3 regions of the Paenibacillus sp. LX16 genome follow, and region 3 is predicted to be linked to each of the others. Evidence: riboswitches for the same ligand, from Rfam matches in the RefSeq annotation. Region 3 holds a riboswitch; each other region holds the start of a gene.
What was found. Region 3 has a riboswitch for thiamine pyrophosphate ahead of tenA (thiaminase II). Riboswitches for the same ligand answer to the same signal wherever they lie in the genome.
Positions count from the first base shown of each region.

Region 1: another riboswitch for thiamine pyrophosphate. It lies ahead of T3H97_RS13975 (thiamine phosphate synthase); the one in region 3 lies ahead of tenA (thiaminase II).
Region 2: another riboswitch for thiamine pyrophosphate. It lies ahead of T3H97_RS04575 (ECF transporter S component); the one in region 3 lies ahead of tenA (thiaminase II).

Region 1 is NZ_CP141152.1:3,203,566-3,206,847, reverse strand. It holds gene T3H97_RS13980 (ABC-F family ATP-binding cassette domain-containing protein) at 1-940, shown strand, start outside; TPP riboswitch at 1,034-1,142, shown strand; gene T3H97_RS13975 (thiamine phosphate synthase) at 1,408-2,001, shown strand; gene thiO (glycine oxidase ThiO) at 2,066-3,214, shown strand; gene thiS (sulfur carrier protein ThiS) at 3,211-3,282, shown strand, end outside.
Region 2 is NZ_CP141152.1:1,008,906-1,012,187, forward strand. It holds gene T3H97_RS04565 (polynucleotide kinase-phosphatase) at 1-777, shown strand, start outside; gene T3H97_RS04570 (TatD family hydrolase) at 798-1,595, shown strand; TPP riboswitch at 1,639-1,748, shown strand; gene T3H97_RS04575 (ECF transporter S component) at 1,998-2,594, shown strand; gene T3H97_RS04580 (ABC transporter ATP-binding protein) at 2,594-3,282, shown strand, end outside.
Region 3 is NZ_CP141152.1:4,493,868-4,497,149, forward strand. It holds gene T3H97_RS20050 (NAD-dependent malic enzyme) at 1-1,412, shown strand, start outside; TPP riboswitch at 1,505-1,607, shown strand; gene tenA (thiaminase II) at 1,746-2,435, shown strand; gene thiM (hydroxyethylthiazole kinase) at 2,510-3,282, shown strand, end outside.

The DNA.
Region 1 (3,282 bases), 1.3 Mb from region 3:
GAAGGATTATCCCTATGCTTTTATTCTTATTTCACATGATACTGAATTTATGAATCAGGTCGTTAATGTTATTTACCATCTTGAATTTGCCAAGATGACCCGTTATTCAGCTAACTATGAAAAGTTTCTTGAAATGGCGGATCTGAACAAAGCTCAGCATATTGATGCTTATGAGAAGCAACAGGACTTTATTAAGAAACAGGAAGATTTTATTCAGCGTAATAAAGCGCGTGCTTCTACCTCAGGCCGAGCAAAGAGCCGTGAAAAGCAGCTTGATCGGATCGAACGTATTGATAAGCCTGAAGAAGCCGCAAAACCAACCTTTCAATTCAAAGAGGCACGTGCAAGCGGAAAGACGGTATTTGAGGGTATTGATTTTGAGATTGGTTATACACATGCCCTTTTGCCTAAAATGTCCATGACGATTGAACGTGGCGAAAAGATTGCAATTGTCGGCTACAATGGTGTCGGTAAATCGACATTGCTCAAAACCATATTGGGAAAAATTCCGCCAATCAGTGGAAAAACCTATCAAGGTGATTTTTTGCAGCCCGCTTATTTTGAGCAGGAAGTAAAGGCGGAGAAAATTACACCGATTGACGATGTATGGAATGAATTTCCGCATTTGAATCAGCATGAAGTACGAGCGCATTTGGCGCGTTGCGGTTTGAAAAATGAGCATATCACGCGTCCACTATCAGCGCTTAGTGGTGGAGAACAGGCTAAAGTCCGTCTTTGCAAACTGTTAATGCGTGAAAGCAACTGGGTATTGTTCGATGAGCCTACCAACCACTTGGATGTTAAAGCAAAGGATGAGCTGAAACGTGCCTTGAAGGAATACAAAGGGACCGTATTGCTTGTATCTCACGAACCGGACTTTTACGAGGATTGGGTAACCAAAACGTGGAATGTGGAAGAATGGTCAAGTAAAGTTAACTAAAATCAGTTAAATCCAGTTCTGCATATTTCACACGAAGTGGGGTTTGCAGAATTAGGAAAATATGCTAAGCTATTTTTAGCTTATACAATAAAATAGTCACACTAGGGGAGCCGCCCATGCGGCTGAGACGGAATAAATGGATTTCGGACCCTTTGCACCTGATCTGGGTTATGCCAGCGTAGGGAAGTGAGCGCCGTGCAAACAAGGCAACACCGTCTTTATTTTGTTTGTGCGTGGGACGATACACGTATACGGATATCATGGTCCGTTCGATTATTGGACGTTCGTTAAACCACTTCCTTGGGGAAGTGGTTTTTTTGCGTTTCGTTCATTTTAAGTTGTTCGAGCTTCCGTAGACGGATTCACATACAATCCCCTTTCATTACTGCTGGTAGACGTGGCTGGCTAAGCTTAGATCCTTTAATCCAATGTGAGGTGAAGACAAAATCGAATTACACGCAATTTCGATGGAAAAGGGCACTTTTGCACAAGCAGCCCAAGTGGCTGCTGTGATTTGTCCTTATGTTCATTATGTACACGCACGTTTAAAACAGAATGGTGCCTCTGCATTGCTTTCTTTGACTCGCAGCATGGTGGAGCAGGAAGTTCCTTTGCAACAAATAGTAGTAAATGATCGTGTGGATGTAGCTTTACTTACTTTGGTTGGAGCCGTCCAGCTACCAGCTAATGGATTACCTGTTGTGGATGTGAAAAGCCTACTTTCAAAGGGTACACGCTGTGGAGTGTCTGTGCATTCCTTGGAGGAGGCGCAGAATGCCGAGCGGGCAGGTGCGGACTATGTACTTTATGGTCACGTATATGAGACCCATTGTAAGCCTGGTATTGTACCGCGGGGTATAGCTCAGCTTGAACATATTTGCAGGCTGTCGAACATTCCGGTGATCGCGCTGGGCGGCATACAACCTCACCATATCCCGGAGCTTTATATGGCCGGAGCAAGCGGAATTGCGGTGATGTCTGGTATATGGGAGGCTGAATCGCCCGTTGCAGCTGCGATGGAATATAGGCGAATGGCAGATCTTGTAGTTCACAGCCTGTAGCGAGAAAACGAGAGTAGAAGCAAGCTGGAAGCAGAATGGTTTATGGAGAGGAGACACGAAACAAATGCTAAAGATACACACGGAGGCAAGAGCGATAGGACATGCTGAATGCTTGGTCATAGGTGGAGGTGTCATCGGCAGTTCCATTGCTTATCATGTGGCCAAGGAGGGAAGAAGTACGATCATGCTGGAACGATTGATCCCGGGTGAGGGAGCCTCAGGAGCAGCGGTTGGAATGCTGGCAGCGGAAAGTGAAGAGTTCACCGACTCTGAGCTGGCACGATTTGCTCGCAGAAGTCGAGATGCATTCCCTGAGCTTGTCTGTGATCTGGAGCGTTTGTCGGGTATTTCGGTGGAATTCCGTACAGAAGGATTTGTGACCCCTTTCCATACGGAAACTGAGGGCCAAAAACGCTGGAAAGCTGCTAAAACGCGAGAGGATGATTGTCCTATCTGGTGGGATGCGAGGGAATTGGCCCGACGAATTCCAGGTTTGGATGAACAAGCGATCGGGGCAATATATCGCTCAAAGGAGACACAAGTGGCTCCTGTCCAGCTTTGCCGTGCTTATGCAGGTGCTGCTGCGGTGCTGGGAGCAACGGTATGGTCTGGTACACAGGCAGAGCAACTGGTCATACAGGATGGTCGAGTTTGCGGTGTTCGAACAGATAGTGGCTTTTTTTCCTGCGATCAGGTCATTATTGCTGGAGGCTTGGATAGCATGAAATTGCTAGCGCAGGTTGGGTTTGAATATCCACTTTATCCGGTCAAGGGCGAAGCGGTAGCGGTCTCCTTGAAAGATCGCCCGTTAGAATACACCATTTATGCTGATGATATTTACCTCGTGCCTAAACAGAATAACGAGCTTTGGATTGGGGCAACGAGCCTTCCGCATCAATATGACGAAGAAGTGACCGTAGGAGGCTTGGAGGGGTTGCTGGCACGTGCCTCTGCCTGGCTGCCGCGCGTCCGTGAAGCTTCTTTTATACGCACTTGGGCGGGCTTACGTCCACAGGCTGCATCAGGTCACCCTTTTATAGGCGCTGTTCCTGGGGTCGAGGGCGTATATGCTGCAGTCGGGCATTATCGCAACGGTGTCCTGCTGAGTGATGCTACCGGGCGTGCGATGGCAGCTATGCTTAATGGGGCTGGTGCGGCTGAACTTGGGATAAGTAGTTTTTCTTCTGAGCTCCTCAAGGAGGAAAGCTTATGAAGCTGACGATTAACGGCCAGAGCATGACCTTTTCTAATCGGATCACTCATGTGAATCAATTGCTACAT
Region 2 (3,282 bases), 2.4 Mb from region 3:
CGGAACCAGACGGATTTTGTGTTGCTGGATGCGGAAATTGTACCGTGGAATCTCAAGGCTCGGGAACTGATTGCTGCACAGTATGCGCATGTGGGTGAAGCAGCTCTGCTGGATCGCAGTAAGCTGGTAGACAAGCTGAAGCAGGCGAAGGTTGCAGGCCGAGAGGTTGGAGACTGGTTGGGGGAAATGGAACAGAAGTACGCGAATGCCGTAACGTTTCAAGAGGCTTTTCAAAAATATTGCTGGGATGTGGACGGTCTGGATGAAATTCGTATCGCACCGTTCCATACGCTGGCACACAGTGGAAAGACTTTTTTCGACCATTCTCATATTTGGCATATGGAGCAAAACCGGGAGCTGGCTGGGCTGTCTTCCCTGTTTATGGAGACAGAGTATCGCGTGATCACGGACGAAGCAAGCGAGGAAGAGGTCATTCGCTGGTGGAACGAGATGACAGAGGATGGTCATGAGGGGATTGTGATCAAGCCAGAATGCTTTTTGATGAAAAATCGGGACAAGATGATTCAGCCTGCAATCAAGGTGAGAGGCCGGAAGTATTTGCACATCATTTACGGTATGGATTATCTTGCCCCTGAGAATTTAAAGCGTCTGAAGCAGCGTCGAACGAACAAAAAGGAACGTCATGCCCTGATGGAAGGAGCGCTAGGTATGGAAGGCGTGGAACGTTTTGTCCGCAAGGATACGGTAGATCGTATTCATGAATGCGTCCTTGCCGCGCTATCGCTGGAATCGGAGCCGATTGATCCGAGATTGTAGTTAGCGAAGGAGGGATTGAGATGGAAAGGGGTACACCGTTAATTGATATTGGTGTGAACTTGATGCACCGTTCGTTTCATGCAGATCGGGAACAGGTGGTAGAGAGAGCCGCGGCTGTAGGGATTTCACCGCTGATTATTACCGGGACCAGTGTCCGCAGCAGTCGGGAGGCTTCTCAGTATGCAGCACGTTATCCGGGCAAGCTGTATGCGACAGCTGGCGTGCATCCCCATGATGCCAAAGACTGCAGCGCAGACACGATTCAGCAGCTCCGCCAGTTGGCGGGTCAGCCGCAGGTCGTATCCATAGGGGAATGCGGATTGGACTATAACCGTGATTTTTCGCCACGTGATGTGCAGCGCCGATGGTTTGGCGAGCAAATCCAACTGGTGGGTGAGCTGAATATGCCGTTATTTCTGCATGAACGAGATGCGCATGAGGATTTTGTCGCTATGCTGCGGGAGCATCAAGGGCTTGTCGATAAAGCGGTAGTGCATTGTTTTACCGGCACGGAACAGGAATTGCATACGTATGTAGAAATGGGACTGTACATCGGGATCACCGGCTGGATTTGCGACGAACGGCGTGGCAAACATCTGCGTGAACTAGTCAGAGATATTCCCTTGGACCGTCTGATGATTGAAACGGATGCTCCATTTTTGCCCCCGCGTAATCTACCCGTGAAGCCCAAAGAGGGGCGTAATGAGCCGATGTATCTCGCTCATATTGCTGCTACGGTAGCCGAATGTGCAGGCCGAAGTATGATGGAGATTGAAATCGCGACGACGGAGACGGCCAGACGTTTCTTCGGATTATAGGATTGTCAAAGCCATAGATGTGGTATATATTATAGTGAATTAAAAAGCATTGTCGGGAGCTTGAGAAAGTCAGGCTGAGAGGGTGGCCCTTGCCACTGACCGTGAAATCTGATCTGGGTAATGCCAGCGTAGAGAAACCAAGAACACTATACAGGAATGCCGCTTGTTTTGCGGTTGTCGATAGATTAAATGTATGTCCTAGCATTTTGCTTTGACCTTGGCTTTGGCTTGGTATCAGTGTAATAGCTTAGACTACTGGTTATATAAGGCATATCGACGAATGACGTTTTGTATGGTGCTTCACCTTTTACTGCGCATAAAGCTTGCCTGGAGATTCAGCTCCAGACAAGCTTTTTTTTATGGCCAAGAGGCCAATTATAGGAAAAAGGGGAGCACGCAATAATGAATACTACTGTAAGAGCGTCCAAAGGGTTGAAGCTGACTGATATTTTGGTCACGATTGTGATCGCTGTTGTGTTCGGTTTGGTCTATAAAATATGGGGGCCTGCCTATGATTTGATGAAACCATTGGGTCTGCACGCCGAGCAACTGATGTATGGCATGTGGTTTATGGCAGGCACGTTTGCTTATCTCATCATTCGCAAGCCGGGTGTTGCGATTTTGGCAGAGGTGGCAGCGGCAACGGTCAGCGCTTTTTTGGGAAGCGAATGGGGGATGTCCACCTTGTACTATGGCCTGCTGCAAGGCTTGGGAGCGGAGCTGTTTTTTGCGGCTTTTCTGTATCGGAACGCAAACCTGGGGGTTGCTTCGCTAGCTGCGGCCGGGGCGGCTGTCACTTCTCTGATTTTAGACTTCAGCTACGGGTATATTGATCAGCTATCGACCTGGAACTATGTTTTGTATATTGGATTTCGGATGATTGGCAGTATTGTGATTGCCGGGGTATTCGCGTTCTATCTGGCTAAGGCATTGGAGGTAACCGGAGTTACACGAAGTTTGAGACCTGCAACGGAACAAGATTATAAGGGGCTGGATTGATGAGCCGGGCAACCGAAGATGTGGTGGCTTCGATCACCCGTCTACGGTTGAAATTCCCCGGTGAGCAAGAGCTGCTTTTTCACAATATGTCTTTGTCTGTCCACAAGGGGGAAAAGCTGCTGCTACTGGGACCGAGTGGATGCGGTAAATCAACGCTGCTCCAAGTGTTAAGCGGTCTGATTCCACGCACGATAGAAGTGCCCATGAAATACGATGCTGCTGTAATTCCAAGTGTCTCAGGTATTGTATTTCAAGATCCTGATACGCAGTTCTGTATGTCATATGCAGACGAGGAACTGGCTTTTGTGTTGGAAAATAATCAGGTTCCCCGGGAGCAGATGCAATCCCGTATTCGCGAGCTGCTGATACAGGTTGGTCTATCGACGGATGATATACACATGCCCATTGGCAACATGTCACAGGGAATGAAGCAGCGGCTGGCGATTGCGTCTGTGCTGGCTATGGAGCCAGAAGTGCTTTTTCTGGATGAGCCCACGGCTTTGTTGGACGAGGAAGGCACTACACAGGTATGGGATACCATTCGCAACATTTCGGTAGAGCAGACACTGGTGATCGTAGAGCATAAAATTAATGAAATTGTCCATGATGTGGACCGGATTGTGGTGCTTTCTGCTCAAGGGGAGATCATTGTGGATGGAAGGGCGGAAGAAGTATTTCATATGCATCG
Region 3 (3,282 bases):
TCTATACGCCGACCGTAGGAACTGCGATTCAAGAATACAGTCACGAGTACAACCGTCCTGGGGGCGTATATTTGTCGATAGATAATCCGAACGGTATTGGACAAGCATTCTATAATTCCGGTTTGAGCGGCGAGGATGTGGACCTGATCGTCGTGACGGATTCCGAAAGTATTTTGGGGATTGGGGACTGGGGTGTCGGGGGGATTAACATTGCTATTGGCAAGCTTGCAGTGTATACGGCTGCGGCAGGCATTCATCCCGGGCGGGTGCTGCCAATTGTACTGGATGTAGGCACGAATAATGAAAAGCTGCTGAATGATCCACTGTACATCGGAAACCGCCATAAACGGGTTCGCGGAGAAGCCTATAACCAGTTTATTGATACTTTTATCAGCAAAACGTTAGCGCAATTCCCGAAGGCGCTTTTACATTGGGAAGATGTGGGTAGCGTAAATGCACGCCATATTATAGGAAAATACGGTCAAAGTATACTCACCTTCAACGATGATATACAAGGTACAGGAGCGGTGACCCTGGCTGCAATTCTTTCGGCGGTGGGTGTCACCAAGACTCCGCTGCGTGAGCAAAAAATACTTGTTTTCGGCCCAGGGGCTGCCGGGATCGGTAACGCTGATCAAATTCGGAGTGCTATGATCGAGGACGGCCTTTCCACAGATGATTCATTCAAGTCCTTTTGGGCCTTTGATTATCGCGGGCTGTTAACGGAAGATATGGAAGACGTTTTGGAGTATCAGAAACCGTATGTGCGCAAAAAGGATGAAGTCAGCTCATGGACCCGGTCGGGTGACGGCAAAATACCGCTGCTGGAGGTCATCCGTCAGGTGAAGCCTACAATATTGATTGGAACTTCCGGTGTAGCAGGTGCCTTTTCTGAAGAGATCATCAAGGAGATGGCGAAGCATGTAGAACGCCCGATCATTATGCCCATGTCCAATCCTACAAACCTTGCAGAAGCAGTACCCGAGGATTTAATTCGGTGGACCGATGGCAAAGCACTGATCGCAACCGGAAGTCCATTTGAGCCCGTCACCTATAACGGTACGAAATTTGAGATTGGACAGGCGAACAATGCCTTTGTTTTTCCGGGACTGGGTCTGGGTGCGATTGTGGTTAAAGCCAAAAGGATTACCCCTGCGATGTTTACAGCAGCAGCAGTTGCTGTTGCCAATGGTGTAGATTCGAATACGCCTGGCGGTGCGCTGCTCCCTCATATCGGAAAATTACGCGAAGTTTCGTACGTTGTTGCGGTTGCGGTAGCGAAAGCAGCGATTCAGGATCAGGTAGCTCAGGCACACATTTCAAATGTGGAACAAGCTATACGAGATGCAATGTGGAAACCGGAATATGCCAAGGTCAAAGCAGTGGAAAATGTAATTCATCACCCTCACTAAGCCCAAAACACCTAACTAGAGGAAATTTCATATTTTGCACACTATGTTTGACATAGCGTATGAACGTATGTACAGTAATAGTCAAAAGAATAGAAGTCCACTAGGGGAGCCGCTATGGCTGAGACAAGAACGTATCTTGGACCCTTTGAACCTGATCTAGTTCGTACTAGCGTAGGAAAGTGGAGCCTTCGTATATAAGGTTTCAAACGCTTTTTTGCGTATTGGGCCTATTGTTGAAGCCGCTCCCATTTTTCCGGGGCGGCTTTTTAGCGTTGTTCCGGAATTGTTTTCTTACAGGACTTCTTGCTCTTCAATTTGATGGAGGTGGGGAAATTGAGTTTTACAGAAGAACTCCGTCGGCAGGCGGACGGCATTTTTCAAGCGATTTTTGAGCACCCCTTTGTGAGAGGTATTGCTGAAGGAAGTTTGACAAGGGGACAGCTGATTCACTATGTAAAACAGGACTTTGAATATTTGAACGCCTACATGCGGATATACGGCATCGCAATCTCCAAATGCACGAATCGGGAGGATATGGCTGTATTAAATGAACAAATCTCTTTTATTCTCCACAGCGAGGTTCATCCGCATCAAAATTTCTGTGCTGTCGCAGGGGTGACCTATGAAGAGTTGCAGGGATATCCGCTCGCTCCGTCGGCTCATCACTATATCCGTCACATGCTGACGGTTGCGCATGAGGGCAACCTGGGCGAGATCTTGGCTGTGCTGCTGCCATGTATGTGGACGTATGCCGAGATTGGTCGCAGGCTGCTGGATGAAGTAAAGCCGGATGAGTCTCATCCGTTCTATGAATGGATTGGCTTCTATGGAGACCAGCTTGATGATACAACACTCAAGTTCCGAGAACGTGTAGATGCTTGGGCGGAAGACGCAACGGCTGCTGAGCGGGAGCGGATGATTGAGCATTTTATACTGAGCTGCCAGCTGGAATATAAGTTCTGGGACATGGCTTATAAGCAGGAAGAATGGCCGGTCCAGATGCAGGCAGCGGTCTTGGAATAGTCAGCCTGGCGATTCGATGTGTGAAGTACGTTTAATGCCCTGTTGAACCATCAACTATAGAGAGGATAATCATTATGAGTACATGGAAAAAAAGTTATTCGGATCTCCTGACGAAGGTACAAAACAGCAAACCCCTCGTTCACAATATGACCAATGTGGTAGTCACCAACTTTACGGCCAACGGTCTGTATGCATTGGGCGCCTCCCCGGTGATGGCCTATGCACCCGAGGAAGTAGCAGATATGGCAAAAATAGCAGGCGCCGTCGTGTTAAACATCGGTACACTGAACCGCGAACTGGTGGATGCCATGATCATTGCTGGACAATCGGCGAATGCACACGGTGTTCCGGTCCTGCTGGATCCGGTCGGTGCGGGAGCAACAAGCTTTAGAACTGAATCAGCACTGCGAATCCTGAGTGAAGTCAAAATCTCATTGGTACGGGGCAATGCAGCCGAAGTCGCACATCTTGTCGGAGAAGCGCGTGAGATTAAAGGCGTAGATGCCGGTGACAGTGCTGACAGCGGTCATGTCGATCTGGCAATTCGGGCTGTTCGAACGCTCAATACAATGGTTGTCATTACTGGAAAAGAGGACGTCATCACCGATGGAGCCGAAGCACGAATGATAAGCGGCGGAGACGCGCTCCTCACGAAGGTAACCGGAGCAGGCTGTCTGCTGACCTCTGTGTTAGGTGCCTTTGCAGCTGTTGAACCCAACCTGCTGCTCGCAGGTACAGCAGGCTTGGCATTTTACAGTGCAGCAGCTTCCCGAGCCGCAGCACGTACCGCAGAGCTAGGGCCAGGCAGCTTCCAGATTGCCTTTCTCGACGAGCTTGCCAAACTACA